Regions from separate parts of the Arthrobacter sp. BG5 genome, predicted to be linked through region 2. Evidence: riboswitches for the same ligand, from Rfam matches in the RefSeq annotation. Region 2 holds a riboswitch; each other region holds the start of a gene.
What was found. Region 2 has a riboswitch for S-adenosylmethionine ahead of AC1MBE_RS03945 (aminotransferase class V-fold PLP-dependent enzyme). Riboswitches for the same ligand answer to the same signal wherever they lie in the genome.
Positions count from the first base shown of each region.

Region 1 (9,842 bases), 940 kb from region 2:
ACGCTCTCCGGAGCGGTGGACGTCAACAGCAGCAAGAACGCCGGCGTCGCGCTGCTGTGCGCGAGCCTGATCAACCGCGGCACCACCGTCCTGCGCCGGCTCGCCCGGATCGAGGAAGTCAACCGGATCGTTGAGGTCCTGACCAGCATCGGTGTCGAATGCACCTGGCTGGACGCGAACGACTTGCAGATCCGCCGCCCGGCCGTGCTGGACCTTGAATCAATGGACGTCGAGGCCGCGCGCCGGACCCGGAGCGTCATTATGCTCCTGGGCCCGCTGCTCGATGAATCCGCCGAATACCGGCTGCCCTACGCGGGCGGCTGCGACCTCGGCACCCGCACCGTGGAACCGCATATGCAGGCCCTGCGCCAGTTCGGCCTCAGCGTCGAGGCGAAGTCCGGCTTCTACAGCGTGCAGGCGCCGCCCGCGGACGGCCACGACCGTTCCTTCGTCCTGAGTGAGCGCGGCGACACCGTGACCGAAAACGCCATCATGGCGGCCGCCCACCGCCGTGGCACCACCATCATCCGCAACGCCAGCCCGAACTACATGGTCCAGGACCTCTGCTTCTACCTCCAGATGCTGGGCGTGGAGATCGACGGCGTGGGCACCACAACGCTGACGATCGTCGGCCGTCCGTCGATCGAGGCCGACGTCGAGTATTTCCCGTCCGAGGACCCGATCGAGGCGATGAGCCTGATCACCGCCGGCATCGTGACCAACTCGGAAGTCACGATCCGCCGGGTCCCGATCGAGTTCATGGAGATCGAGCTGGCGACGCTGGAGCAGATGGGCCAGCGGCTGGAGGTGTCCGCGGAGTACCTTGCGCGCAATGGACGCACCCGGCTGGTGGACGTCACCACGAAGCCCTCCGAGCTGCGGGCGCCCGCGGACAAGATCCACCCGATGCCTTTCCCCGGCCTGAACATCGACAACCTGCCGTTCTTCGCCGTCATCGCCGCCAACGCGCAGGGCCAGACGATGATCCACGACTGGGTGTACGAGAACCGGGCAATCTACCTCACCGAGTTGAACAAGCTCGGCGCCCAGGTCCAGCTGCTGGATCCGCACCGGATCTATGTCAACGGGCCCACCAAGTGGCGGGCCGCGGAAGTCGGCTGCCCGCCGGCCCTGCGCCCGGCAGCCTGCCTGCTGCTGGCTATGCTCGCCGCACGGGGCGTCTCCGAGCTGCGCAACATCTACGTGATCGAGCGCGGTTACGAGGACCTGGCCGAGCGGCTGAACACCATCGGCGCCCGGATCGAGTACTTCCAGGACTGAATCCTCTGACCCCCGCGTTGGGGTAGCGCGCCGGGGGAGGTGCTGGCGCACAATGGTTGCATGCGCACCTTCGGCGTTGAGGAGGAACTGCTGATCGTGGATCCCGTCACCGGGGTCCCGCTGGCGCTGGCCGACGCACTGTTGCGCGGCCTGAAGCCGGTCCCCGGTGCCGGTCACGATCCGTACCACGACGATTCCGGCTTCAGTTTCGAGCTGAAGCTCGAGCAGATCGAGACGCGAACCGTGCCCTGCCTGGAGCACAGCGGGCTGCTGCAGCAGATCCGGCAGTCCCGGGCGTTCACGGACCGTGCCGCCCGGACGCACGGCGCCCGGGTGGCGGCCCTGGCTACCTCGCCGCTGGCGTCCGCTACGCACACCACCCCCAACCCGCGGTATGCCACCATGCAGCAGCGGTTTGGACTCACCGTGCAGGAGCAGCTGACCTGCGGGTTCCACGTCCACACCTTCATCGAATCCCCGGAGGAGGGCGTGGCCGTCCTGGACCGGATCCGGGACAAACTGGCGGTGTTGATCGCGCTCAGCGCCAACTCGCCGTTCTGGAACGGGGCGGAGACCGGCTTCGAGAGCTACCGGACCCAGGCCTGGAACCGCTGGCCGGCGGCCGGTCCCGCCATGATCTTCGGGAGCCTTCCGGTCTACCGGCGGGTGGTCACGCGGCTGCTGGAGAGCGGGGTGCTGTTTGACGAAGGCATGGTCTACTTCGATGCGCGGCTGGCCCGGTACCACCCCACCGTGGAGGTCCGGGTCGCGGACGTCTGCCTGCGCGCGGAGGACGCGGCGCTGATCGCGGTGCTGGTGCGCGCGCTGGTGGAGTCCGCCAGCCGGGAGTGGCGCGACGGCGTCGACCCGGCCCCGGTACCGACCGTGCTGCTGAAGATGGCCGCCTGGCAGGCCAGCAACTGCGGGCTGCGCGGCGAGCTGCTGGACTTCGGCAGCTTCCGGCCCGCTCCTGCCGCCGAGGTGGTGCATGCGCTGGTGGACTTCGTGGCCCCCGTCCTGGCGGAGCAGGGCGAGCTGGAACTGGCGCGCCGCGGCGTGGACAGGGTCCTGGCGAACGGCACCGGGTCGCAGCTGCAGCGCCAGGCGCTCTGCGCGCCCGGGATGGACACGCCCGCCGACGGCGCCGGCCTGGCCGCCGTCGTCGCCCACGCCGTGCGGGTCACGACGCACGGCGCGGACGCCGGGCCGGCGTCGGACCCGGCCCCCGTGCTGTCGCCGGTGCGCCGGGACTAGCTGCGCCGGCGCTAAACCTGCTTGAGTGCCTGCCCGAGGTCGCGGATCAGGTCCTCGGCGTCTTCCAGGCCCACCGACAGCCGGACGACGCCGTCGCTTAGCCCGATCGCGGCCCGGCCGTCGGGTCCCATGGCGCGGTGCGTCGTGGTGGCCGGATGGGTGATCAGGGACTTTGAATCACCGAGGTTGTTGGAGATATCGATGATCCGCAGTGCGTCCAGCAGCGCAAAGGCTGCCTCCTTGGCGGAGCGGCCGGGCGAGGGTGAAAGTTCGAACGTCAGCACGGTGCCGCCGGCCTTCATCTGCCTGGCGGCGAGCTCGTGCTGCGGGTGGGACGGCAGCAGCGGGTACTTGACCCAGCTGACCGCGGGCTGGGCCTCGAGCCATTCGGCCAGCCGCAGCGCCGAGGCGGAGGAGTGGTTCACCCGCAGGGCCATCGTCTCCAGGCCCTTGCTCAGCACCCAGGCGTTGAAGGCGGACAGGGCGGGGCCGGTGTGGCGCATGAGCTGCTTGACCGGGCCCTCGATGAACTCCTTGGTGCCCAGGATCGCGCCGCCGAGCACCCTGCCCTGGCCGTCGATGTGTTTGGTGCCGGAATACACGATCACGTCCGCGCCGAGTTCCCCGCAGCGCTGCAGCAGCGGAGTGGCGAAAACGTTGTCGACGACGACGGTCGCGCCGGCGGCGTGCGCCAGTCCGCTCACGGCGGCGATGTCCACGATTTCCTGCATCGGGTTCGACGGCGACTCGAAGAACACGGCCGTCGTCGGCACGGCCAGCGCCGAGCGCCACTGCTCAAGGTCGGGGCCGTCCACGAACACCGTCTCCACGCCCCAGCGCGGCAGGATCTCGTTGAGGATGACGAAGCAGGATCCGAAGAGCGAGCGGGCGGCGACCACCCGGTCACCGGCCCCCAGCAGCGCCCCCAGGGCGGTGAACACCGCGGACATGCCCGACGCCGTCGCGAAGCATGCTTCGGTTCCCTCCAGCAGCCGGAGCCGCTCCTGGAAGGTGGCCACCGAGGGGTTGCCGTAGCGGGAATAGACAAAGCGTTCGTCCTCGCCGGTGAAGGCGCGCTCCGCCGCGGCGGCGGATTCATAGACGAAGCCTGAGTTCAGGAAGATCGGTTCGGTGGTCTCCTGGAACCCGGTGCGGTCGAGTCCGCCGCGGACGGCCTGGGTGTCCGGGCTCCAGCCCTGGGCGTCGGGATTAAAGCTCACTTAGTGCTTTCCGGGGTTGGTGGGCAGGCCGCGGTTTTTCCAGCCGTTGACGGTCCGATGTCCGGCCGGGCCGGGTTCGCCTTCGAAGCCCTCGAGAACGTTGTAGGCGGTGAAGCCCGCGGCCGTGGCGGCATTCGCTGCGGCGACCGAGCGGGCGCCGGAACGGCACAGGAAGATGAGCTCTGCGGCCGGCTCCGGCGCCTGCTGCTGCAGCTGTTCCAGGAACTGCGGGTTGGGCGCTCCGCCGGCCAGAGTCCACTGGACGAACAGGGGTTCCTGCCGTTTTCCGGCGGCGGAAGGGGTGGCCGGGGTGCCGATCCGGGCCCACTCGCCCTCGGTGCGGACGTCCACCAGGACGGCGCCCGCCTCAAGCCTGGCCCATGCTTCCTCCGGGCTCAGGTCTCCGGCGTAGCTCATGCGTGGCCCTCGCCGTCGAACTCGACGACGTCCAGCTCATCCACCGCATTGGCGACGGCAGCGTCCGCGCTCGCGATGGCGGCCGGCAGCACGACGGCCTGCGCCACAATCACGGTGCTGCCGTTGAACGTCGCGGAGGGGCTGCCATGCAGGACATAGCCCTCGGCCAGTGCGGCGGAGACCCGTTCGCAGAAGCTGCGGTCATCGGGGCCGGTGAACAGGCGGTAGGCCAGCCTCTGTTCGGCGGCCGGGCCGGGGGCGGCGGAGGACGGGGCGGGGGCTGTGGCGGGCACAGCGGGTGCGGACGCGTCGGGCACGACGGATCTCCTTACTTTCACGCTTGCAGCTCGAATTCTCGATATGCCGAGTATTCACCTGAGGCACCCCGCCGCGAAAGGGAGGGTTGCCGACCGGCCAGTCAGGGCTTGGCGCCGGGTCTCATTACTCCACGAAAACGTAGCACTTCCGGTGCCGTCGGGACCGGCGCGGTCGTCATGTTAAGTCACGCGGCCGCCGTGGCGGGCGCTTCCAGCCACGGCATGGGCGCGGGTAGCGCTGGCAGCAACCCCAGTACTCGTGAGCATCCGGCGCAGTGCCTGCCGGGCAGATTCGGGTAGTTCCTACTCGGGATATCCCTGGCACCCTCGCCTTGACTGGGACGGGCACGACCGACGTGCCAGCAGATTTCCGATGGATTAACCAGCAATTTGCCCGGCGCGGCACTGGGGCACCCGGCACGTCTACGAAGGAACTGGATTTTTATGGTCTCGATTCACGGCTTACGCTTTGCCTCCCTGGTCCCCCTTCCGGCCGCGGCGTTTCGCTGTGGCACTGGTACGGACCGCCTGTGAAGCCCCGGGTGCTCGTCACCGGCGCGGGCGGATCTGCCGGACGGGCCGTCGCGGCCCAGCTCAGAGCGCGGGGCGTACCCGTCCTGGGTACCGACGTCCGCGAACTGCCGGCGGGGTCGGGGATCACCGCCGTCCGCGTCCCGCTGGCCTCGGATCCGGAACTGGTCTCGGCGCTCCGCCGGCTGGTGGCGGCCGAAGACGTGAACGTTCTCATTCCTACCGTGAGTGAGGAGCTGCCGCAGCTGGCGGCCTTCCGGCCCGCCTTCGGCCCGGACGTCCGTGTCATCATTGGCGAGCCGGGACCCGTGGCGCTCGCCCACGACAGGCTCTTTACCGCGTGGCGGCTTCAATCGGCCGGTGTGGCCGTCCCGCGGTTCGGGGTCCCACGGGATTTCTCCGGCGCTGAGGCCGCCATGGAAGCGCTGGGCGGACCGGTGGTCGTCCGGCCCCGGGTCTCCTGCGCCGGCAGCGGCGTGACCGTCATCGACGGAGGCAGCGACGTGGACTGGCACAGGCTGCCGGAAGGCCGGATCGTGCAGGAATTCATCCCGGGAACCGCTTACGGCCCGATGGTCTTCGGCACCCCGGTGCAGAACGCGGCCGCCCCGTTCGTCGTCGTGATCGAAAAAATTGCACCGGCCGGGGGGAAAGCAGGAAACGCGGCGGCCGCCCGTCGGGTCCAACCCGGCGAGGCCATGGACGTGGGGAATGTGGCCATGGCGGCTGTCCGCGCGCTTGGGCTGACCGGCCCCGTTGACGTCGATGTCCGGCGGCGTGCCGACGGGACGCCGGTGGTGCTCGGTGTGACCGCCCGGTTCGGCAGGAACAGCGGGCTCGCCCCGGAAATGCTCGACGCCGTTCTAGGGGCTTTGACACTGCCATCGTTCAACCCGGCATCCTTCCGGCAGTTCCCACGGGTGCACAGCAATGCCCTGGTCTGAGGTCGGCGCGGCCATGCGGCGTCGCCGCGGGGTGCCCACCCTGCTGGACATGTGGCCGACCGTGTCGATCATTGTGCCGGCCTTCAACGAGGCGGCCCGCATAGAGAGCTGTGTACGCTCCATCCAGCTCACCAGCTACGACCGTTACGAAGTGGTGCTGGTCGACGACGGCTCGACCGACAACACGTTCGAACTGATGAAGGGCGTGGCCGCGGCCGATCTCCGAATCAAAGTGCTCAGCCAGGCCAACGCGGGCAAGGGTGCCGCCCTGAATCTGGGCTTACGGCACGCATCCGGCGAGGTCGTGGTGTTCATGGATGCGGACCTGGTCCTCTCACGGAACACCGTCAAACGGGTGCTCCAAGGCTTCGCGGACGAGCGTACCGGCGCGGTCTGCGGCGGCGCCCGGCCGTCCACGTTGCACCCGGAGTGGCGCCGGATACCATCCTCCTTGAACCGCGGTGCCGGGCTGCTCCGGAACGCCCTCGCCATGAGCGGCTGCCTGCCAGGCCGCCCCGGCAACATCAGAGCGGTATCCCGGGCCGTGCTTGAGGAAATCGGCCCTCTCCGGGAAGACGTGCTGGGCGGAGACCTTGAACTGACCAGGCGGGTGCGACGCGCCGGCTACCGGGTGGCCTTCGCCCCGCGTGCCCTTGCCTACGCCGATACTTCAGCGACCACCACGGGGGACCGGTTCCATCGCCCAAGGGCCCGGAGCTGAGCCGCGAAATGGTCCGCGGTCCTACTCGATAGTTGCGAAGAGCGCGTTGAGCTCCGCCGTGAGCTGGCGCCGCAGTTCCGGTGTGCCGATCTCCTTGCCGTCGATGTGGTTGACCGGTGCGAGGAGCCGGATGCTTGAGATGAGCCAGACAGCGTCGGCGTCGTACAGGTCCTCGGGAACCAGCGGACCGTAGCCGAGCTCCCAGCCCGCGGCCTTGGCTGCCGTGAACAGCGCGCCCTGCGAGGTTCCGGGGAGGATTCCACTGTCCAACTGCGGGGTGATCAGCCGGCGCACGGTGCGGACGCCGCCGGCGCCGTCGTCGGTGGATTCCAGGTGCGCCAGCAGCACGGTCGACGTCGGACCTTCCAGGACCCGGCCGTCCGCGGAAGCGAAGATGACATCGTCCGCGCCCTGGTGGTGGGCATACCGGAGCGCCGCCATGTTCACCGCGTAGGACAGCGTCTTGGCGCCGAGCAGCAGCCACGGGGCGCGTTCGCCCACCTCGCTGTCATAGCCGCGGTCCAGCAGGATGACGTCGATTCCGGTCTCGCGCTGCACTCGGCCGGCGGCCGGGGGAGGCGAGGCCTGCACCCAGCACGTCGGTGCGGAGTCGCCCTCGACGCCACGGGTGGCGAGCAGTTTCACCACCACCTCGTCAGTCGCGCCCGCCTCGTCCGAGGTCCCGTCCGGGCCGCGAAACTCGCTGATGGCCGTCCCGATCGCGCGGCGCCAGGCGTCCTCGTTCGGGATGGCCAGTTCCAGGGCGCGGGCGGAGCCGGCCAACCGGCTCAGGTGGGCCTGCAGCTTGCGCGGCCGTCCCCCCACCACCAGCAACGACTCAAAAACGCCGTCGCCGCGCGTCGCGCCCTGGTCCGTGGCCATCAGCTGCGGCTTGGACGAGTCGGCGATGCGGCCGTTTTCAAACGCGGGATCGAGGAACACCAGCACCGTCGGGCGGGCCGGAACAGAGGCGGGGGTAGTCATGCCTTCAGCTTAGTGCGGTGGGTAAAGGGATAGGATTTGACGATTGCCCGTTCCGGAACTGTTCCGCGGGTCTGGATCATGAGGGGTTCGCCTGTGTTGTGGCCATTTTCGCTGGCGGAATCACTTCCGTCCTGGGTAATCCTGATCCTGACCGTCGTGGACCTCGCCATCCGCGTCCTGGCCCTGGGCATCATCCCGGGCAACCGTCGTCCCACCACGGCCATGGCCTGGCTCCTAATCATCTTCTTCGTCCCGGCCGTGGGCCTGGTCCTCTTCCTGCTCTTCGGCAACTTCCGGCTCTCCCGCAAGCGCCGGGCGCAGCAGGATGCCGTGAACACCCGGGTGCGCGCCGGCACGTCCGAACTGGCGATGCTGGAAAGCCGCTACGAGGGCCCTGAATGGGTGTCTTCCGCGGCGGAACTGAATAAAACCCTGGGTTCGCTGCCAATGGTGGACGGCAACCACGTGGAGCTCCTGCCCGGCTACCCGGACTCGATCAGGGCCATGGCGGCCGCCGTCCGCGAATCCGAGTCCTTCATCAACGCCGAGTTCTACATCCTCAGCTCTGACCACATCACGGACGAACTGCTGACGGCGATGGAGGAGGCCGCCGAGCGTGGCGTCGAAGTCCGCCTGCTGTTCGACCACCTGGGGACCTTGCGGATCAAGGGCTACAGCAAGCTCATCGCCCGGCTGAAGGCCAGCAAGATCCGCTGGCGGCCGATGCTGCCGCTGCGGCCCGTGCACGGGCAGTGGCGCCGCCCGGACCTGCGCAACCACCGCAAGATCATGGTGATCGACGGCGAGGTCGCCTTCACCGGTTCGCAGAACCTGATCGAGCCCTCCTATAACAACCCCCGGCACCGCAAGGTCGGCCGGGAATGGGTCGAGCTGATGGCCTGCCTGCGCGGCCCGATCGTCACCACACTCAACGTCGTCTTCGCGACCGACTGGCTCAGCGAGACGGATGAGTCCCTGGAACATCAGCTGGCGCACCGGCCTGAACTCCACGCCGGCAACGTCACGGCCCAGGTGGTGCCCAGCGGCCCCGGCTTCATCACCGAAAACAACCTGCGGCTCTTCAACACGCTGATTTACTCGGCGCAGCACAAGATCTCGATCTGCAGCCCCTACTTCGTCCCCGACGATTCCCTCCTCTACGCGGTGACGACGGCGGCGCAGCGCGGCGTCGACGTCGAACTTTTCGTCTCGGAGAAGGGTGACCAGTTCCTGGTCCATCACGCCCAGCAGTCGTACTATGAGGCGCTGCTGGAGGCCGGGGTGCGGATCTACCTCTACAAGGCCCCGTTTGTGCTGCATGCCAAGCACTTTACGATCGACCACGAGGTTGCCGTGCTGGGTTCCAGCAACATGGACATGCGCTCCTTCTCGCTGAACCTTGAGGTCTCGGTGATGCTCCTGGGCGAGGACATCGTGCGGCGGATCAGCGCGGTGGAGGACACCTACCGGGGCATCTCGCGCGAACTGACGCTCGAGGACTGGATGAAACGCCCGGTGGGGGTGAAGTACGTGGACAACGTCGCCCGGCTCACCTCCACCCTGCAGTAGGCATCCTGCCGCTGCCGGCCGTGCCGACGCCTAATCCGGTTCCCGCGCCTAATCCGGTTCCCGCGGCTAGCCCGGCGGGAAGCCGGCGCCGAGCGCCGAGAGCACGCCGAAGGCCTTGGTCCGAATCTCCTCATATTCTTCCCGGGGCGAGGAGTCCGCGGTGATGGCCCCGCCGACGCCGAGGCTCACCGCGGTGCTGTGGCCGGGGCCCGGGCCCGCCACCAGGGTCCGGATGGCCACCGCGAGGTCGGTGGCGCCGCTGAGCGAAAAGTAGCCGATCGCCCCGGAATAGACGCCCCGCGGGGCCGCCTCGAGCCGGTCCAGGATGGCCATGGTGCTGACCTTCGGCGCACCGGTCATGGAGCCGGCCGGGAAGCAGGCCGCCACAGCCTCGGCCCGGGGCATGCCGGGACGGAGCTGCGCGTCAATGGTGCTGACCATCTGATGCACGGTGGCGTAGCTTTCGATCGCGCAGAGCCGGCTGACGGACACGGAGCCGGGTACCGCGAAGTGGCTCAGGTCGTTGCGCAGCAGGTCCACGATCATGATGTTTTCGGCCCGGTCCTTGGGCGAGGATTCAAGCTCCCGGCGCAGCAGTTCGTCC
Region 1 covers NZ_CM155268.1:1,810,349-1,820,190, reverse strand. The annotation lists gene AC1MBE_RS08410 (UDP-N-acetylglucosamine 1-carboxyvinyltransferase) at 1-1,281, shown strand, start outside; gene AC1MBE_RS08405 (glutamate--cysteine ligase 2) at 1,342-2,535, shown strand; gene AC1MBE_RS08400 (O-succinylhomoserine sulfhydrylase) at 2,547-3,755, opposite strand; gene AC1MBE_RS08395 (rhodanese-like domain-containing protein) at 3,756-4,172, opposite strand; gene AC1MBE_RS08390 (DUF1737 domain-containing protein) at 4,169-4,465, opposite strand; SAM riboswitch class IV at 4,504-4,618, opposite strand; gene AC1MBE_RS08385 (ATP-grasp domain-containing protein) at 5,020-5,964, shown strand; gene AC1MBE_RS08380 (glycosyltransferase family 2 protein) at 5,951-6,685, shown strand; gene AC1MBE_RS08375 (aminodeoxychorismate lyase) at 6,707-7,669, opposite strand; gene cls (cardiolipin synthase) at 7,763-9,238, shown strand; gene pabB (aminodeoxychorismate synthase component I) at 9,305-9,842, opposite strand, start outside.
Region 1: linked by a shared signal. The riboswitch ahead of AC1MBE_RS08390 (DUF1737 domain-containing protein) and the one ahead of AC1MBE_RS03945 (aminotransferase class V-fold PLP-dependent enzyme) in region 2 are both predicted to bind S-adenosylmethionine.

Region 2 (9,842 bases):
GCCGCGTGCGCCTGGTCTCCCGGCCCGCCTCGGCGTCCACCGCGGCAGGGTCGATGAAGCGCCACGCAGCCGAGCAGGACGCCCTGCTCAAGCAGGCATTCGCACGTAAGTAGCGCCAGGCTGCCCGGCCGGAAGTGGAACACCACGACTCCGGCCGGGCAGCTTTGTTTAAGGCTTTGAACCGGCATTGGGAATGAAGAGGTAGTCGTGGAAGATCGGAAGCTGCGGATCGCGGCCGTTGGAGATGAGCTGCTGGCCGGCCTGGGCGACCCCCGGGCGCTGGGCTGGCTGGGACGTGTGCTCGCCCGCACCCCGCAGGACGGCCTGGCCCTGGAAAGCTACCCGCTGCCATGCCCGGAGGAAGGCACCGAGGGCCTCGCCGAACGCTGGCTCGAGGAGGCCGGCCGCCGCTTCGGCCCGCAGCACGAGAACCGCCTGGTCATCGGCCTGTCCGGCCGCGACATCGAGTTCGGGCTGTCCACCGCCCGCAGCCGGCTCAACCTCGCCAACATCCTGGACTCCGCCTCGCAGAACAAGATCGAGGTCTTTGTCGTCGGGCCGCCGCCGACGCTGGATCCGGCCCAGAACCGCCGGCTCGGCGAGCTCAACACCGCCTTCGCCGACGTCACCACGCGGCGCAAGCACCTATACGTGGACACCTTCTCGCCGTTGCTGAACCATGAGCAGTGGCGGCAGGACCTGGCGGCCAACGGCGGCACCCCCGGGCAGGCGGGCTACGGCCTGATGGCTTGGCTGGTGCTGCACCGCGGCTGGTTCCAGTGGCTCAAGCTGGACGCACCGGAGTAGACGCCGAACGCGATATATCTTGACCGATCAGAAAAGGCGTTATATCGTGTTTCCATAGTCGCGATATATCGTAAGCGGGGACGCTGGCGGAGTCGCACCCTCCGAAGCTGAAGAGGAACCATGGAACAGAACTCGTGGACCGTTACCGGTCCCCAGACCATCGACGTCGACGGCGTCCGCTCGCTGAAGCTCGGCATTGTCCGCGGCCGTTTCGACATCGTCACCCACGACGAGGCCGTGGCCCGCCTTGAAATCTCCGAGATCGACGGCGACCCGCTCGCGGTCAGCCTGACCGACGGCCGGCTCGAGGTGCGGCACCAGCTGCACGGCCCGCAGGGATGGTTCAAGAACCTCATGGGCACGGTCAACAACAACTCCAGCAATTCCGCGGTCATCAGCATTGCTCTGCCGGCCGGCGTCGACGTCGAGGCCGGCACCGTCAGCGGCGACGGAATGGTGTCCGGCCTCACCGGCCACACCCGGCTGAACACCGTTTCCGGCTCGGTCCTGGCCGACGGAACCGCGGGTGAGCTGGCCGTCAGCACCGTCAGCGGCGAGGTGATCGCCCGCAACCACCACGGTGTGCTGACGGCCAAGAGCGTCTCCGGCGAGGTCACGGCCTCCGGCGAATTCAGCAACATCCGCGCCAACACCGTCAGCGGGGACCTAAGCTTCGACCTGCACGGCTTCACCCAGGACTTCGGCGCCAACTCGGTCTCCGGGGACGTCACCATCCGGTTGCCGCACGACGTCGGTGTGGACATCATCGCGAAGTCGGCCAGCGGCGCGGTGGTGATCGATGACCAGAAGTACGCTCTGCCTGGCGGGACGCTGCAGACGATCGCCGGACCCGACGCCAAACTGATGCTGGTCCGGACCAACTCGATGTCGGGGAAGACCTCCATTTTCCACGGCCAGCCGGGCCCGGACGTCGAAGCGGGCCTCTGATGCCCCCGGTCTTCGCCCACGGCGCCCTGCGCCTGTACCTGCTCGCCTTGCTGGAGTCCGGCCCCAAGCACGGCTACGAGCTGATCAAGGCGCTTAGCGACCGCTTCGGCGGCACGTACTCCCCCAGCGCCGGAACCATCTATCCGCGGCTGGCCAAGCTCGAGGAGGAAGGGCTGGTGGCTACCCGCACCGAGGGCCGGCGCACCAACTACAGCATCACGCCGGCCGGGCTGGTGGAGCTCAACCGGCGCCGCGAGGAGCTGGCGGATGTGGAAAACGACATTTCCGCTTCGGTCCGCCGGCTCGCCGATAAGCTGCGGCAGGACATCCGGGTGAACATGCAGGGGTTGCGCGCGGACCTGGCCGCCACGGCCGAGGCGGCGCGTTCCACCGCCCGCAGCGGCGCCTCCCCGGCCGGGACCCGCTACTCCAAGGACAGCGACCGCAGGCTGCGGGAGGCGGAGATGCTGGTGCAGTCCTTCCGGGACGACGTCCGGATCGAGCTGCGCCGGCACGCGGGGACCAGTCCCATCACCCCGGTCACGCTCGAAACCGTCAAGACGGTCCTGGACCAGGCTCGGATCTCCATCCGGAACTCGCTGGAGGGCTGAGGCGCCCCGACGACCCGGTCCCGGTTCGCGGCGGGTCCGCCGATGTGGGAGACTTGAGGGCAGCTCTTTTGAGTACCAAGATTAAGGAGGCCAGCTATGAGCAAACGTGCACGTAAACGTCGTGACCGTAAGCGTGGCGGCGCGAACCACGGTAAGCGCCCCAACACCTAAGCCACGGCTTGGATTGACAGCTTTAAGTGAAAGACCCCGGGAACCTCACGGTTCCCGGGGTCTTTCGCTGTGCTGGGTCTTTCGCTGTGCTGGGTCTTGCTGCTGCGGGTCTTGCTGTTCTGGGTCGTGCTGCTGCGGGGTCGCTCAGGCGCCGGCGTCGGCCGGGCGGATCGAGTGGATCCGGTCCAGGATGGAATTCTTGAGGTTCTCCGGCGCGGCCTCGGTGCAGGAGCGCTTCACCATAACGCGGATGACGCATTCAAGGTCATACTGCTCGTGGCACTCCGGGCACTCGTCCAGATGGTCCTTGATCTCGGCGATGTCGTCGTGCGTCAGGGCCCCGTCGAGGTATTCGTAGATGCGCTGCATCCGGGTGTCGTCGCAGTCGCCCAGTCCCTGGCAGTCGCTCATTTCCTGTTCTCCTGATTGTTGCTTTCGGCCGCTGCGGCGGGATCGCCCGCGGCCCTGAATCCCCGCTCGGCGGCATAGTCGGCCAGCATGTCCCGCAGCATTCTCCGGCCGCGGTGCAGACGGGACATAACGGTCCCGATCGGGGTGTTCATAATGTCTGAAATTTCCTTGTACGCGAAGCCCTCCACGTCGGCGAAGTAGACGGCCAGCCGGAACTCCTCCGGGATCGACTGCAGGGCACGCTTCACGTCCGAATCCGGCAGGTGGTCCAGTGCTTCAGCCTCCGCGGAGCGCAGCCCCGTCGAGGTGTGCGACTCGGCACGGGCCAGCTGCCAGTCCTCGATGGTGTCCGAGTTGGACTGCAGCGGTTCGCGCTGGCGCTTGCGGTACAGGTTGATGTACGTGTTGGTCAGGATCCGGTACAGCCAGGCCTTGAGGTTGGTTCCGGGCTTGTACTGGTGAAAGGCGGAAAACGCCTTCGTGTACGCCTCCTGGACCAGGTCCTCGGCGTCCGCAGGATTCCGTGCCATCCGCATCGCCGCGGAGTACAGCTGGTCCACATACTGCATCGCATCGCGCTCGAAGCGGGCGCGGCGCTCGTCCGAGCTTTCGGCGTCCGTGTCCAGCGGCTGGCCGGTGCCGTCCGCCGCTACGGTTTCCACGGCTGTACGTTCTGCGACGGCCTCGTCCACGGCTGGCGTTTCCGCAGCACTACTGGCGGCGGTTGCCTTGGCGGGTTTGGCGTCGTCGTTTCCGGCAACCTCGTGCATGGCCGCAACGGCCGGATCCATGGTGCTCATTGCGTTCAAGTCTACTGTCACCTTCCGGCGGGTGCTTAAGGCTCCCGTCCGGGCCGCGGACCACGGGTCCGCGGCGGCTTCATCCAGCAGTCGGGATTCTTTGACCAGAACCAAACCTCCGCCTTCCTGCACTGGCCGAATGACCGGCTGTGCCGCTAGTTATTGCATTGGTTTTCCCGCCCCCATTTCGGCTGGAACCTGTCATGCACAACCCCGCACAACGGGCAAATATTCCGCAAAAGTGCAAGACTAGAACCGGTTCTCCCGCACAGCGTCCGCGGTTCGTCCATCCAGGAGGAAATTCATGTCCTTTGTCCGCTTTCTCGCCCGCCCTATGCTCGCCTCCAGTTTCGTGCTCGCAGGCATGGACAAGCTGAAGAATGCGGATGACACTGCGACACAGCTGTCTCCCCTGCTGCGCCGCGCCGCTGAGTCCCTCCCGTTCCAGACCAATGAGAAGGTCCTGGCCCGCGTCATCGGCGGCACCCAGGTGGGTGCCGGCGTCTGCCTGGCCCTGGGCAAGGCTTCCCGCCTGGCCGCCACGGTGCTGGCAGGTATCTCGGCCCTTAACGCTTACGTAGAATGGCGCAGCGCGGATATCTCCTCCAAGGAGGGCCGCGACGCCCGGCGCAAGCAGCTGCTGAAGAACGTCTCCCTGACCGGCGGCGTCCTGCTGGCGTCCGTGGACACCGCGGGCAAGCCGAGCCTGGCCTGGCGTGCCGAACACCTCGCCGCCGACGCCCGCAAGACCACGGCCCACCTCGCCGCCGATGCGCGCAAGACCACGGGCAAAAAGCTGAAGAAGGCTGACAAGGCGGTCCGCAAGGCCGTGGACCACGCCGTCGGAGCCTAAGACGGCAATGACTGGCACCACCCCCACCGCAGCAGCCCCTTCCCTTCCGGCCGGCGGCGGTCCGCACTGGTCTGCGCCGTTCGCGGTGCGTCCGGTCGACGCCACCGTCACGGTGCCGGGGTCGAAGTCCCTGACCAACCGGTACCTCGTCCTGGCGGCCCTCGCCGACGGCCCGTCCCGGCTGCGCACCCCGCTGCACTCCCGCGACTCGGCGCTGATGATCGAAGCGCTGCGGCAGCTGGGTGCCACCATCACCGAGGTGCCCGGCGACGGCGCCTTCGGCCCGGACCTGGAAATCACGCCCATCCCTCTGGTTGCTGATGGTGATGCCGCAACGGACGCCGCAATTGACTGCGGTCTGGCCGGCACGGTGATGCGCTTTGTGCCTCCGGTCGCCGCGCTGCGCCGCGGCGAGTCCCGCTTCGACGGCGATCCGCATGCCCGCAAACGCCCGATGGGCACCATCATCGAGGCACTCGCCGGACTCGGCGTGGCGGTCAGCGCGCCCGACGGCGGACCGGCGTCGTCGTTGCCCTTCGCCGTGCACGGCACCGGGGAAGTCCGCGGCGGCCACCTCGTCATCGACGCCAGCGCCTCGTCCCAGTTCGTCTCCGCCCTGCTGCTGGCCGGGGCACGGTTCATCGAGGGACTCCATCTGGAACATGTGGGAAAGCCGGTGCCAAGCCTGGACCACATCAACATGACGGTCGCGGTGCTGCGCAGCGTGGGCGTGGCGGTCGATGACTCGGTGCCGAACCATTGGGTTGTTTCCCCCGGACCGATCCGGGCCTTCGACCAGCGGATCGAGCAGGACCTTTCCAACGCCGGACCGTTCCTCGCCGCGGCCCTTGCCACCGGCGGAACCGTCCGCATCCCCAACTGGCCGGCCGGCACCACCCAGGTGGGGGACCTCTGGCGCAGCATCCTCGCCGCCATGGGGGCCACCGTCACCGTCAAAGACGGCACGCTGAGCGTCACCGGCGGCGCGGAGATCAAGGGCGGCGACTTCGACGAGACCAGCGAGCTCGCGCCGACCGTCGCAGCTCTGTGTGCGCTGGCCGCCGGGCCTTCACGGCTCACCGGCATTGCGCACCTGCGCGGACATGAAACGGACCGGCTCGCGGCGCTGGTGGCCGAGATCAACCGGCTCGGCGGCGACGCCGAAGAGACCGCCGACGGACTGATTATCCGCCCGGCCGCACTGCACGGCGGCGTCGTGCACAGCTACGCCGACCACCGCATGGCCACCGCCGGGGCCATCCTCGGCCTCGCCGTGCCCGGGGTGGAGGTCGAGGACATTGCCACCACGGCCAAGACCATGCCCGATTTCCCCCGGCTCTGGGACGCCATGCTGGCACAGGGTGCCTCCGCCGGGAAGGACGCCGCCGGTGGCCCGCAGCACTGACTCCTGGGACGAGTCCGACGTCCGGATCCGGCCCAACAAAAAAGGCACCCGGCCCCGCACCAAGGACCGGCCCAGCCATGACGACGCCGTCACCGGGCGCATCATCACGGTTGACCGCGGACGCTACACCGCCGTCGTCGGCGAAGGCACCGGCACGGAACGCAAGATCATCGCGGCCCGCGCCCGCGAACTGCGCCGCAATCCCGTCGTTGCCGGGGACTTCGTCTCCCTCGTCGGGGACGTCAGCGGCGAGCCGGACACGCTGGCGCGGCTGGTCAAGATCCAGGACCGCCGCACCCTGCTGCGCCGCAGCGCGGACGACACGGACCCGATCGAACGCGCCGTCGTCGCCAACGCCGACCAGCTGGTCGTCGTCGTGGCCGCAGCGAACCCGGAACCGCGCACCGGGTTCATCGACCGCGCCCTGGTGGCCGCCTACGACGCCGGGATCGAGCCGCTGCTGCTGGTCACCAAGGCGGACGTCAAGGATCCCGCCGAACTGCTCGACAACTACCGGCACCTCGACTTCCCGGTGATCATCTCCAAGACGGCGGATTCGGCAGCTTCCGGCATCGACGCCCGCTCCGATGACGGCCTGTCCGCCCGGCTGGACAAGACCGCCGTCTCGCAACTGCGCGCCTACCTCGACGGAAAAGTCACCGTCATGCTGGGCCACTCCGGCGTCGGCAAATCCACCATGGTGAACGCGCTTACCGGCGCCGAACGTGCCACCGGCGGCGTCAACGCCGTCACCGGCCGCGGCCGCCACACCTCGTCCTCCGCGCTGGCGCTCAAGGTCAACGATGCGCCCGCCGGCAGCTGGATCATCGACACCCCCGGCATCCGCTCCTTCGGCCTGGCCCATGTGGACCCGGACCGGATCCTCCGCTCCTTCCCGGACCTGGCGCCCGGCACCGAGGACTGCGAGCGGGGCTGCAAGCACGATGCCTCCGCCGTCAACTGCGGGGTGGACGCCTGGGTGCAGGGCGGCCACGCCGGCCCGTCCGGCCCGGCCCGGCTCGCCTCGCTGCGCCGGCTGCTCGGCACCGATCCGCGGCTGGAAGCGCAGGACACCAAGGAACTCGGCAGCGTCTCCTAGCAGCGCCTCCCGAGCGGGTCTCCTGGCAGCGGCGACGTGGCCTCCCGGCCTGCGGCGCGTTTTGGCGGTAGTTTGGAGGCATGAGTCAACCCGCTTCGAGCTACAACGATGACCTGCGCCTTGCCCATGTACTGGCAGATTCCGTAGATTCCCAGACCATGAACCGCTTCAAGGCGCTCGACCTTCGGATCGAGACGAAGCCGGACCTCACTCCCGTCACCGACGCCGACAAGGCCGCCGAGGAAGCCATCCGGGGGCAGCTGTCCCGCTCCCGCCCCCGCGACGCCGTCCTCGGCGAGGAGTTCGGCAGCTCCGGCCACGGCTCCCGCCGCTGGATCATCGACCCGATCGACGGCACCAAGAACTTTGTCCGCGGCGTTCCCGTCTGGGCCACCCTGATCGCCCTCGTCGATGAAGGCGAGCCCGTGGTCGGCGTCGTCAGCGCCCCCGCCCTTGGAAAACGCTGGTGGGCCGCCAAGGGCGCCGGCGCCTACACGGGCCGCTCGCTGGCCGCCGCCAGCCGGCTGAAAGTCTCGAACGTCTCCCGGCTGGCCGACGCCTCGCTGTCCTACTCGAGCCTGGGCGGCTGGAAGCAGCGCGGCAACCTCGACGAGTTCCTCGGCCTCACCGAGGAGGTCTGGCGCACCCGCGCCTACGGCGACTTCTGGTCCTACTGCCTGGTGGCCGAAGGCGCCGTGGACATCGCCTGCGAACCCGAACTCAACCTCTACGACATGGCGGCGCTGGTCCCGATCGTGACGGAAGCCGGCGGCCGCTTCACCTCACTCGAGGGTGAGGACGGCCCTTTCGGCGGCAACGCCCTGGCCACCAACTCCATCCTGCACTCGGAGGTCCTCAAGCGCCTCAACCCCGGGCTGGACGACCTGCTCTAGCCGGCCCGCCCACGGCAGGCCGTAACACAACGCTTCATATTCCTCCCTCCCTTTTCCATGCGCCGGACCATGTCCTAGGCTCGAAACAGGTCACGAGTGCCAGCGCTAAACCCCGGTTTGCTGGCCGGCAACCCTCCATTCGCGGCGGGGTGCCCCGGGTGACGACCTGGCCGGTCCGGAGCGGACCCGGCAAGCGCGGATCCCCCTGTGCGCGGGGTCCTTTTCGAGCGAGGTCCCATGACGACTGCCACCATCCCCACCCACCCCGCGACCGGCGCGCCCCTTTCCGAGGCACGCTTCGACGCCGCCCGCCGGCCGCTGTCCGCCGTGTCCGGCGCCGAGATCCAGGCCCCGCTGATCCAGGGCGGCCAGGTCCGCTACGCCAACCTCGACTACGGCGCCTCTGCCCCGGCGCTGTCCGTGGTGTCCGCCTATCTCAACGAGATCCTGCCCTACTACGCCAGCGTGCACCGCGGCGCCGGCTATGCCTCCCAGCTCAGCACCTCGGTGTACGAAAACGCCCGGAACATCGTCCGCGGGTTCGTCGGCGGACGCCCGGACGACTCGGTGATCTTCACCCGGAACACCACTGATTCGCTGAACCTGCTGGCCGGCTGCCTGCCCGTTGCCGGCGGCCAGCACACCGGCGAGGTGGTTTACCTCGACATCGAGCACCACGCCAACCTGCTGCCCTGGCAGAACGTCCCGCACCGCAGCGTCGTCGCGGCGCCCACCCTGGCCGGCACCCTGGCACGGCTCCGGGCGGAACTCGCCCACGGCGACGTGAGCCTGCTGGCCGTCACCGGCGCATCCAACGTCACCGGCGAAATCCTGCCGATCCGTGAGCTGGCCGCCCTGGCGCACGAATTCGGCGCCCGGATCGCCGTGGACGCCGCCCAACTGGCCCCGCACCGCCGCATCAACATCGCCGCGGACGACGTCGACTACCTCGCCTTCTCCGGCCACAAGCTCTACGCCCCATTCGGCGCCGGTGTGCTGGTGGGCCGGCCGGACTGGCTCGACGCCGGCACCCCGCACCTGGCCGGGGGCGGCGCCGTGCGGGACGCGCGGCTCGACACCGTCAGCTGGACCACCGGTCCCGCCCGCCACGAGGGCGGCTCCCCCAACGTCCTCGGCGCCGCCGCGCTGGCCCGCGCCAGCCAGGTCATCGAGGCGCTTGACGAACAGCAGTGGCACGCCCACGAGGACGCCATCCGCTCCTTCCTGGTGGAGGGACTGCAGCGGATCGACGGCGTAAGCGTGCACCACATCTTCGAGGACACCACCCGCGGGGAAGGGCCCGGGACGATCGGCGTCGTGAACTTCTCGGTCGCCGGGTACGACGCCGGCCTGGTCGCCGCCTACCTCTCCGCTGAACACGGCATCGGCCTGCGCGACGGCCGGTTCTGCGCCCATCCGCTGCTGAAGCGGCTGGGCCTGCCGGCCGGGTCGCTGCGCGCCAGCTTCGGCCTCGGGTCCCGGCTCGAGGACGCCCAGCGGCTGCTTGCCGGGCTGCAGGAGCTGCGGCGGGGCGGCCTTGGCTGGGACTACGTGGTGGACGCCGGCCGCTGGGTGCCGGCCAACGACACGCGCAGCTACCCGCACTGGGCCCCGAACACCCCTGGCACCGCCGGCGCCGCCCCCTGCACCCTCGACTAGGGGCCCGCCTCCGGCCGCGTGCGGTAAATTCGGAGGGTACTTACCTATTGCTGCCGAAGGAGATCGCACGTGGCACGCGGCGGCCCCAAACTCCACCACCACCGGCGGCAGGAGCTCGGGCAGAGCTTCCTGGACGGCGGCGAGCACTACGACCGGGTCCGGCCGGGCTACCCCGCGGACTCGGC
Region 2 covers NZ_CM155268.1:865,657-875,498, forward strand. The annotation lists gene AC1MBE_RS03890 (multifunctional oxoglutarate decarboxylase/oxoglutarate dehydrogenase thiamine pyrophosphate-binding subunit/dihydrolipoyllysine-residue succinyltransferase subunit) at 1-113, shown strand, start outside; gene AC1MBE_RS03895 (GDSL-type esterase/lipase family protein) at 208-807, shown strand; gene AC1MBE_RS03900 (DUF4097 family beta strand repeat-containing protein) at 928-1,755, shown strand; gene AC1MBE_RS03905 (PadR family transcriptional regulator) at 1,755-2,366, shown strand; gene AC1MBE_RS03910 (50S ribosomal protein bL37) at 2,463-2,537, shown strand; gene rsrA (mycothiol system anti-sigma-R factor) at 2,682-2,948, opposite strand; gene AC1MBE_RS03920 (sigma-70 family RNA polymerase sigma factor) at 2,945-3,748, opposite strand; gene AC1MBE_RS03925 (DoxX family protein) at 4,053-4,601, shown strand; gene aroA (3-phosphoshikimate 1-carboxyvinyltransferase) at 4,609-6,006, shown strand; gene rsgA (ribosome small subunit-dependent GTPase A) at 5,990-7,105, shown strand; gene hisN (histidinol-phosphatase) at 7,186-7,998, shown strand; SAM riboswitch class IV at 8,087-8,200, shown strand; gene AC1MBE_RS03945 (aminotransferase class V-fold PLP-dependent enzyme) at 8,236-9,657, shown strand; gene AC1MBE_RS03950 (class I SAM-dependent methyltransferase) at 9,727-9,842, shown strand, end outside.

Region 3 (9,842 bases), 1.3 Mb from region 2:
CGCCATGCTCCGACAGAAGGCGCGCCCCTACCTGTTCTCCAACTCGCTGGCCCCGGCCATCGTCGCCGCCACGCTGAAGGCCCTGGACCTGGTGGAGAACTCCGGCGAACTGCGCAGCAAGCTCTTCGCCAACGCGGAACTCTTCCGCCGCCGGATGGGCGAGGAAGGCTTCGAACTGCTCGACGGCGAACACGCCATCGTCCCGGTGATGTTCGGCGACGCCGTGATGGCCGCCAAGGTGGCGGACGCGATGCTCGCCAACGGCGTCTTCGTCACCGCCTTCAGCTACCCCGTGGTGCCCAAGGGCGCCGCCCGCATCCGGGTCCAGCTCTCCGCCGCGCACAGCGCCGACGACGTCGAGAGCTGCGTCCAGGCTTTCGTGCGCAGCCGCGCGGCGGTGGCCGCGGCGTTGTAGTCGGAAAAGTACTGACGCGGCCTCCTGCCGGTGCAAGGATGGAGGCATGTCAGCTAATTACGATGTCGTGATTGTGGGCGGCGGCATTGCCGGCCTGTCCCTTGCCTCCGCCCTCGCCGGCAAATGCCGCGTGGCTCTGGTCGAAGCCGAGCAGTCACTGGGCTACCACACCTCCGCACGCTCGGCCCGGCAGCTGATCCCCAGCTACGGCCCGCCCGTGGTCCAGGAGCTCACCATGCGCACGCTGGAGCTGATCGGCACCAAGGAGGGCACGCGGCCCGAACCCGTGCTCTCACCACGCCGCTTTATGCTGATCGGCAGCGAGGAAGACGTCCAGCAGCAGGCCAGCGGCTTTATGCACCGGATCAGCCACACCGAGGCCCTGGACATCTGTCCCGCGCTCAAGCCGGATTCATTCGAGGCCGCCGGCCTGGACTCGGGATCCTTCGCCTGCAACGCGTCCCTGCTGCTGGAGGACCACCGGGAGCGCGCGGTCGAGGGCGGCGTGGACATCATCACCGGCGCCAGGGTCCACTCGGCGCAGCGACTCGGCTCCGGCTGGGAACTCGGCGCCGGGCAGGAAGGCTTCGAGGCCGCCGTTGTGGTCAATGCCGCCGGCGCCTGGGCGGACGAATTCGCGGTGCTCAGCGGCGTCGAGAAGCTCGGACTCCAGCCCTTCCGCCGGACCGCGGCAATCGTCGACGTCGAACACCCCCTCCCGCAGGGCTGCCCGATGGTGGCGTCGGCCGGCAGCTTTTACTTCCGGCCGGACGGGCGGCGGCAGGTCCTGATCTCCCCGTCCGAAACCGTGCCCAGCGGCCCGGAGGACGCCCGGCCCTACCCGGGCGATATCGAGGCGCTGATCACCCGGCTGAATGCCGTCACCACGATGGGCATCGGTGACATCCGCCGGGCCTGGACCGGGTTGCGGACCGAGGCGTCCGACGGCGTCCCGGTGGTGGGGTTCGACGCCGAGGCCACCGGCTTCTTCTGGCTCGCCGGCCAGGGCGGCTACGGCTTCCAAACCTCCTCCGGCATCGCCGAGCTGGCCGCGGAGCTCATCCTGGCCGGCCAGGGCGCCGCGGAGCCGCTCCCGGCCGACAGTCCGGCATCCCGGACAGCCGCGGCACTGGCCGCGACCCGGATGTCCATCCGGGGCTGAAGAATGGACCCATGAGCACCCTCATCACCAACATCGCCGAACTGATGACCCAGGACGCGGACCACCGGGTCCTCCGGAATGCGGCCGTCGTGATCGAGGGCGAACGCATCGCCTGGCTCGGTGCCGCCGCGGACGCCCCGGCGGCGGACGACGCCGTCGACGCCGGGCACCGCGCGCTCCTGCCCGGCTGGGTGGACTCACACACGCACCTGATCTTCGCCGGCGACCGGACCGCGGAGTTCGAGGCCCGGATGGCGGGGGAGGACTACAGCGCCGGCGGCATCGCGGTCACCACCGGCGCCACCCGGGCCACCGGCGACTTCGACCTCACCCGGCTCGCGCTCGGCCGCGTCGCCGAGGCGGTCGCCCAGGGCACCACCTACCTGGAGACGAAAACCGGCTACGGACTGGATGTGGACAACGAGGCCCGCAGCGCCCGGATCGCCTCCACCGTCGCGGACGAGGTGACCTACCTCGGTGCGCACCTGGTCCCCGGCGGCATGGACGCCGAGGAGTACACGGACCTGGTCTGCGGTCCCATGCTGTCAGCGGTCCGGCCCTATGTCCGCTGGGCCGACGTCTTCTGCGAGCGCGGCGCCTTCAACGAAGACCAGTCCCGCCGCGTGCTCGCGGCCTGCCGGGACGCGGGACTGGGCCTGCGCGTGCACGGCAACCAGCTCGGGGAGGGCGCCGGCGTGCGGCTGGCCGTCGAGTTCGGGGCCGCCAGCGTCGACCACGTGAACTACCTCTCCCGCGCCGACGTGCACGCCCTCGCGGACAGTTGGTCCGGCTGGGAATCCGCGGCCGGTGCGGGCGAGCGCGGCACGGTCGCAACCTGCCTGCCGGCCTGCGACCTGTCCACCCGGCAGCCGCTGGCGCCGGCCCGGGAACTGCTGGACGCCGGCGTCCAGGTGGCGCTCGCCTCCAACTGCAACCCCGGCACCTCCTACACCAGCTCGATGGCGTTCTGCGTCACCACCGCGGTGCTGCAGATGCGGCTCAGCGTGCACGAGGCGGTCCGCGCGGCGACGTACGGCGGTGCGCTGGCGCTCGGCCGGGAGTCCGGGAACGACGTCGACGGGCAGCGCGCGGTCGGCTCGATCGCCGTCGGGCACCGGGCTGACCTGCACCTGCTCAACGCCCCTTCGGCAACCCACCTGGCCTACCGGCCGGGGATGCCGCTCACCCACGCTGTCTGGCGCGCCGGGGTACGCGCCCGCTGACGCGCAGACACGGGAGGCACGCTATGGCGGGGTCTGCGAGGGAGCTGGGCATCATGCTCGATCTCCTGAGGGCCGAGCGCGGCGGCCCGCGGGCCCTTGCCCGGCGGCGGGAGGCGCGGCTGGCCGCGCTTGTGCTGCACGCCCGCACCAGCTCCCCGTTCTACCGGGAGCTGTACCGCGGCCTGCCAGCCGGGAACGTCCCGCTCGGGGACGTTTCACTCCGGGACCTGCTGCCGGTCACCAAACCGCAGCTGATGGCCCGCTTCGATGACTGGGTGACCGACCCCGATGTCACCCGGACCGAGCTGGAGGCCTTCGTCGCCGATCCGTCCCTGGTCGGCAGCCGCTACCGCGGCCGGTACTTCGCGTGCACCAGCTCCGGGACCACGGGACACCCGGGACTGTTCGTGCACGACCCCGCCGCCGTCGCGTGCTACCGGGCGCAGGGGATCCGGGCGGTCCGGAGCACCGTCAACGCCGGCGTGCTGCTGGCCGTCCTGCGGCGCGGAATCCGTACCGCCGTGGTGGTGGGTGCCGGCGGCCACTTCGCCGGCGCCGTGTGGCTTGAGTCCGAACGGCGCCGCAGCCGGGGCCGCCGCCGCGCCTACCGCCTGTTTTCCGTGCAGCAGCCGCTGGAGGCGCTGGTGCGGGCTCTCAACGACTTCGACCCGGCCCTCGTGGTGGGCTATCCCAGCGCCCTCGAACTCCTGGCCGAGGAGCAGGACGCGGGCCGGCTGCGGATCCGGCCCGCCGTTGTCGAGACCAGCGGCGAGTCCCTCGGCGACCAGGCCCGGCTGGCCGCGTCGCTGGGCTGCGCGGTCCACAACGTGTACGCCGCCTCGGAGTTCAGCCCCATCGCCCTGGATTGTCCGCGGGGCTGGCTGCACGTCAACAGCGACTGGGTGATCCTTGAACCGGTGGAGGAGGACTACCGGCCCACACCTCCGGGGACGGCATCCCACACCGTGCTGCTGACCAACCTCGCCAACCGGGTCCAGCCCCTGATCCGCTACGACCTGGGTGATTCCGTCCTCGCCAAGCCCGGTCCCTGCGAATGCGGCAACCCGTTGCCCGCGGTCCAGGTGGCCGGCCGGCGCGACGACGTGCTGCACCTGGACAACGCCGCCGGCGGGACGGTGAGCGTCCTGCCGCTGGCCATCACGGCGCCGATTGACGACGCCGCCGGGGTGCACCGCTGCCAGCTGGTCCAGTCCGGCCCGGCGCAGCTGCGGGTCCGGCTTGAACTGGAGCCCGGCGCCGCGGCGGATGAGGTGTGGCAGGACGTGGCAGCCAAGCTCGCCGGTTTCCTCGCGGGCCAGGGCCTGGCGAACGTGGAGCTGGTCCGGGCTGCTGAGGCGCCGGAGCAAACCGGCCCGAGCGGCAAGTTCCACCAGGTCATCGCGCGCAAGCGCGCCCAGGGCGGCTCGTAGAAGACCGGGCGGCCCTTAGAAGAACATCGGCGGGGCGTCCAGCACGGTCTCATCCACCCGGCGGTCCTCCCACTGGCTGAACGGCTTGTCCAGCTTGTACTTGCCCTGCCGGGTGCGCAGCAGCGTGCGGATCTCGGCATTGTCCGGGTTGTTCAGCGACTCGAAGTACTCCACCGACCAGTGGAACCAGCGCATGCAGAACAGCCGCATGGTCAGCCCGTGCGTGACGAACAGCGCGTTCGGGGCGTAGTTCGGCTTGGACCAGTGCCGGTACAGGGTCTCCATAAAGGAGGAAATCCGGTCATAGACGTCGGAGCCGGACTCGCCTTCGCGGAACCGGTAGAAGAAGTGCCCGTAGGCGTTGCGGAGCTCCTTCTGGTCCTCGATGTCGCCGGCGATCTGGAAGTTCGCCCAGTCCTGTTCACGCAGCCGCGGCTCTTCGATCACTCGTTCCGTGAGGGAGCCCAGCTTTAGTGCCTCCAGGGTCTGGTAGGCCCGCAGGTAGGGGGAGACGTACACGCACACCCGCTCGCCGTCCAGCTGCCGCCGCAGCTGCTCGCCGGCGGCCGTGGCCTGCTCGATGCCCAGCGGCGTCAGCGGGATCCGGGCACCCGGTTGTAGATCGAGGTGTCGGCGTTGGCGGCGGACTGGCCATGCCGGATCATAAAGATTCTCCCGGGCGCACTCACAGCCCCAGCATAGGCACGTGCAGTCAACTCCCGGCAACGGCAGGCAAGATAGGAACATGTTGGTTCCCTCCCGCCGTCGGCTGCGGCTAGAAGTCTGGATCGTCCTGGGACTGTCGCTCGGGCAGTCGGCGGTGTACTCCGTAGTGCAGCTGCTGGACAAACTGACCCGTGCGCCGCTGGCCCAGGGAACCTCGACGCTGAACCGCTCGCAGAGCAGCCGCGAGTACTTCGACCTCACCTACCAGCTGCTGGACATCATCTTCGCCCTGGTGCCGGTGGTGCTGGTGATTTACTTCCTGACCGAACACCGGCCCGCCGGCCTGGCCGCCGGCACCGGGACGTCGGCGTTCCGGAAGCTGGGCTTCAACTTCGCCCGGCCCGGCAAGGACCTGGCCCAGGGACTGGGCCTCGCCGCCCTGATCGGCATCCCCTCGCTGGGCCTGTACGCGGCCGGACGGGCCCTGGGGATTACGACGGCGATCATCCCCAGCGCGCTGGACTCCTACTGGTGGACCGTTCCGGTGCTGGTCCTTTCCGCGATCCGGCACGGGATCGTGGAGGAGGTCATTGTGGTGGGCTACCTGCTGGACCGGCTCGGCAAGTTCGGCTGGGGGATGCCGTTGGCCATCTTCGCCAGTTCCATGCTGCGCGGCAGCTACCACCTGTACCAGGGCTTCGGGCCCTTTATCGGCAACGCCATCATGGGCGTCATCTTCGCGCTGGTCTACACAAAGACGCGCCGCGTAATGCCGCTGGTGATCGCCCATGCGCTGCTGGACATCGTGGCCTTCGTCGGCTTCAGCCTCTTCGGCAAGGCGATCGGCCTCGGCTAGGCGCACCAGGCCTTAAAAGGATTCGGCCGCCAGCGGTGGGTGGCATCATTGGCACCCGCTGCTGGCGGCCGAAGTTTTTCGTGCAGGAAGCGTCAGATGGTGACGGCTCCGGAATCGGTCTCGAAGGTGACGGACAGGATGCCCGGCGTCCCGTGCGGGGCCAGCCAGTTCACGTCCACATCCTCCAGCGGCTTCTCCACCGGTTCGCCCAGCCATTCGGTGACCCGCTCGGCGGAGCCTGCGATGGTGAGCGCGGACATCTTGACGCCGCTCTCATAGGCGTTGGACGGGTGCAGGGCGGGATCGCCCTCCCACTTGAGCATGTAGGGGACCTGCGGATCCGCGATGAGGCCCAGGATGCCGATCTGCTTCCAGACCAGTTCGCGGCCGTCGGGGAACTTGCGGTTGCCGTTGACGGCCGACCGGCCCAGGCGCTCCTCGAAGGGTGCCAGGTCGTCAACCTCGACGCACCAGCCCATCCAGCCGCCGCCGGCGGCGGAACGGGCCCGGACGGCCTGCCCGAACGGCGCCTTGTCCGAGGCCGGGTGGTCCAGGACCTCCACGACCTCCAGGTACTTGTGCCCGGCAAGCGGAATAATCATGTTGCGGGTCCCGAAACGGGGGTGGACTCCGCCCTTGACGGCTTCGACCCCGAGGGCGGACGCGATACGTTCGGTGGTGGCAGCCAAGCCATCTTGTTCACAGGCGTAAGAGACGTGATCCATGCGCATGCCCTCATCTTGGCACTTTGTGATGGAGCTCTCAGCTTAGGCTGTCCTAACCCTGATGGGATGTCGTTTTCCGGGGCTCCACGGCCGGTCAACGGGCCAAATTCATATTCGTCACAAAGCTATCCAGCCGCCGTCGAGCCTTCCTAAACTGGAGCCAGGTCATGAGTGCCAGCACCAAGCCCCGGCTTGCTGGCCGGCAACCCTCCTTGCGCGGTGGGGTGCCCCGGGTGAAGACCTGGCCCTCCGGCGCCCGCCGGGAGGCAAGCGCGGCGGCAGAACCGTTCCGGTCCTGGGAGGACGGGAAGGGCCTGTGCCCAGTCACTCAGGAGATCCCCAATGTCCAACGCCTGGTCCTTTGAAACCCGCCAGATCCACGCCGGCCAGGAGCCGGATTCCGCTACCGGTGCGCGGTCGCTGCCGATCTACCAGACGACGTCGTTCGTCTTCCCCAGCGCGGAGAGTGCGGCCAACCGCTTCGCGCTCGCCGAACTCGCCCCCATCTACACCCGGATCGGCAACCCCACCCAGGACGCGGTGGAGCAGCGGGTCGCGAGCCTCGAGGGCGGCCTCGGGGCGCTGCTGCTCAGCTCCGGGCAGGCCGCTGAAACCCTGGCGATCCTCAACATCGCCGAGGCCGGGGACCATGTGGTGGCCAGCCCGAGCCTCTATGGCGGGACCTACAACCTGCTGGCCCACACGCTGAAGAAGTTCGGCATCTCGGTGACGTTCGTCGCGGACCCGGACGACCTGGAGCAGTGGCGCGACGCCGTGCGGCCCAACACCAAGCTGTTCTTCGGCGAGGTGGTGTCCAACCCGCGGCAGGACGTGCTGGACATTGAGGGGGTCGCGGACGTGGCGCACCGGGCCGGGGTGCCGCTGATCGTGGACAACACCCTCTCCACCCCGTACCTGATCCGGCCGCTCGAGTGGGGTGCCGACATTGTGGTCCACTCGGCCACCAAATACCTCGGCGGTCACGGCACCGCGATCGCCGGGGTCATCGTCGACTCCGGCAACTTCGACTTCGGCAAGGACCCGGAGCGCTTCCCCGGCTTCAACACCCCCGACCCCACCTACAACGGCCTGGTCTACGCCCGTGACCTCGGGGCGGACGGGGCGCTGGGCGCCAACCTGTCCTTCATCCTCAAGGCCCGGGTCCAGCTGCTGCGCGACCTCGGCTCCGCCGTCTCGCCGTTCAATGCGTTCCTGATCTCCCAGGGCATCGAGACGCTGAGCCTGCGGATGGAACGGCACGTCGCCAACGCCCTCAGGGTCGCTGAATGGCTGGAGGCCAGGGCCGACGTCGAATCCGTCGCCTACGCCGGGTTGCCGTCCAGCCCCTGGTACGAGCGTGGCCGCAAGTACGGGCCGAAGGGAACCGGCGCCGTCGTCTCCTTCAACCTGGCCGGGGGAGCGGAGGCCGGCAAGCGCTTCGTCGACGCCCTCGAACTGCACTCGCACGTGGCGAACATCGGCGACGTGCGGTCCCTCGTCATCCACCCGGCGTCGACCACGCACAGCCAGCTCTCCCCGGAGCAGCAGACGGTGGCCGGCGTCAACCCCGGCCTGGTCCGTCTCTCGGTGGGACTTGAGCACATCGACGACATCATCGCGGACCTCGACGCCGGGTTCCGGGCGGCCAAAAACGCCTGAGGCACGCGGCGCCAGCGGGACCGGGTGTCACACAGCCGTCACAATCTTCGCGCTTGCGCCGCCGGGTTTCGTAGAATCGAGGCAGGTCATGAGTGCCAGCGACAGCCCCGGCTTGCTGGCCGGCAACCCTCCATTTGCGGCGGGGTGCCCCGGGTGAAGACCTGGCCTGCCGGTCAGCTGACGGCGGGCAAGCGCGAAGTTAGGTCCTCACATGACGATTGCCGTCACCCGCACGGGTGTACCGGAATGCAAGCCCTCCACTGTTCCTGATGGGACGGTGCAGTACCTCCCGATCGGTTCCCTGGCCCTTGAATGCGGTGCCACCCTGCCGGAGGTCACCCTCGCCTACGAGACCTGGGGGACGCTGAACGCCGACGCGTCCAACGCCGTGCTGATCGAGCACGCCCTGACCGGAGACACCCATGTCACCCGCGGTGCCGAAGAAGAGCCGGGCTGGTGGGAGCAGCTGGCCGGCCCGGGCGCCCCGGTGGATACGGACAAATACTTTGTGGTGTCGATCAACATCCTCGGCGGCTGCTACGGCTCCACCGGGCCGTCCACCCCGGCGCCGGACGGGCAGCCCTGGGGTTCGCGGTTCCCGCTGGTCACCCTGCGGGACAGCACCGCCGCCGAGGCGCGGCTCGCCGACGCGCTGGGGATCAGCAGCTGGTATGCCGTGATGGGCGGCTCGCTCGGGGGAGCGCGTGCGCTGGAGTGGGCGGTCAGCTACCCGGACCGGGTGCGGCGCTGTGCCGTCATTTCGATAGGCGCCAGCAGCACTGCCGAGCAGATCGCGTTCGCCCAGGCCCAGACCCTGGCGATCCGCCAGGACCCCAACTTCAACGGCGGGGACTACTACGGAGGCCCGGAACCGGACGCCGGCCTGGCCCTGGCGCGCCGGATCGCCCACATCACCTACCGTTCCGCCGCAGAGCTGGACGGCCGTTTTGGCCGGAACGCCCAGGCGGCGGAGGCCCCGCTGGAAGCCGGCTCGCTGGCCGGCCGGGGCCGGTACCAGGTGGAGAGCTACCTGGACCACCAGGGCAACAAGCTGGTCCGCCGGTTCGACGCCAACAGCTACATCGCCATTACCGAGGCGCTGATGAGCCACGACGTCAGCCGCGGCCGGGGAAGCCTGGAGCAGGCTGTTTCGCGGGCCACCGCGGAGTTCTTTGTGGCGGCCGTGGACTCGGACCGGTTGTATTTCCCGGCCCAGTCCCGTGAACTTGCCGGCGCCCTGCCGGGCGAGGTGCCGGTGCACGTCATCGAGGCGCCGATCGGCCATGACGGCTTCCTGACCGAAATCGGGCAGCTCAGCGAGCAGCTCCGGAGCAACTTCTTCGCCTAGCCGGGACCAGCACGTGTGCATTTTTGCAGACGCCCTCTGCGCGATTGGTCGTTGAGCCTTCCGCGCCCGCAGTCCATACTCGTGGAGAATGACGCCGTGTGTCCCAACTCACACACACGTTAGTCAGCCCAATGGTCCACAGGGTGTCGAAGGCGACACCGAAGGAGTTCGCATGAGCACGGAAAACGCCGCCGCAAGGCGCGCAGAGGACACCGACGTCAAGGCGTCAGGTCTCAAGAAAGTAGTGGCAGCCTCGATGGCCGGCACGGTGGTGGAGTGGTATGAATTCTTCCTCTACGCCTCGGCGGCGACGCTGGTGTTTGGCAAGATGTTCTTCCCCAATTCCGGAACGGAACTG
Region 3 covers NZ_CM155268.1:3,304,301-3,314,142, forward strand. The annotation lists gene AC1MBE_RS15095 (glycine C-acetyltransferase) at 1-415, shown strand, start outside; gene AC1MBE_RS15100 (NAD(P)/FAD-dependent oxidoreductase) at 462-1,577, shown strand; gene AC1MBE_RS15105 (amidohydrolase family protein) at 1,589-2,800, shown strand; gene AC1MBE_RS15110 (phenylacetate--CoA ligase family protein) at 2,854-4,230, shown strand; partial or broken gene AC1MBE_RS15115 (histidine phosphatase family protein) at 4,246-4,895, opposite strand; gene AC1MBE_RS15120 (CPBP family intramembrane glutamic endopeptidase) at 4,976-5,752, shown strand; gene AC1MBE_RS15125 (VOC family protein) at 5,845-6,483, opposite strand; SAM riboswitch class IV at 6,641-6,756, shown strand; gene AC1MBE_RS15130 (bifunctional o-acetylhomoserine/o-acetylserine sulfhydrylase) at 6,820-8,136, shown strand; SAM riboswitch class IV at 8,221-8,336, shown strand; gene metX (homoserine O-acetyltransferase MetX) at 8,348-9,484, shown strand; gene AC1MBE_RS15140 (MFS transporter) at 9,657-9,842, shown strand, end outside.
Region 3: linked by a shared signal. The riboswitch ahead of metX (homoserine O-acetyltransferase MetX) and the one ahead of AC1MBE_RS03945 (aminotransferase class V-fold PLP-dependent enzyme) in region 2 are both predicted to bind S-adenosylmethionine.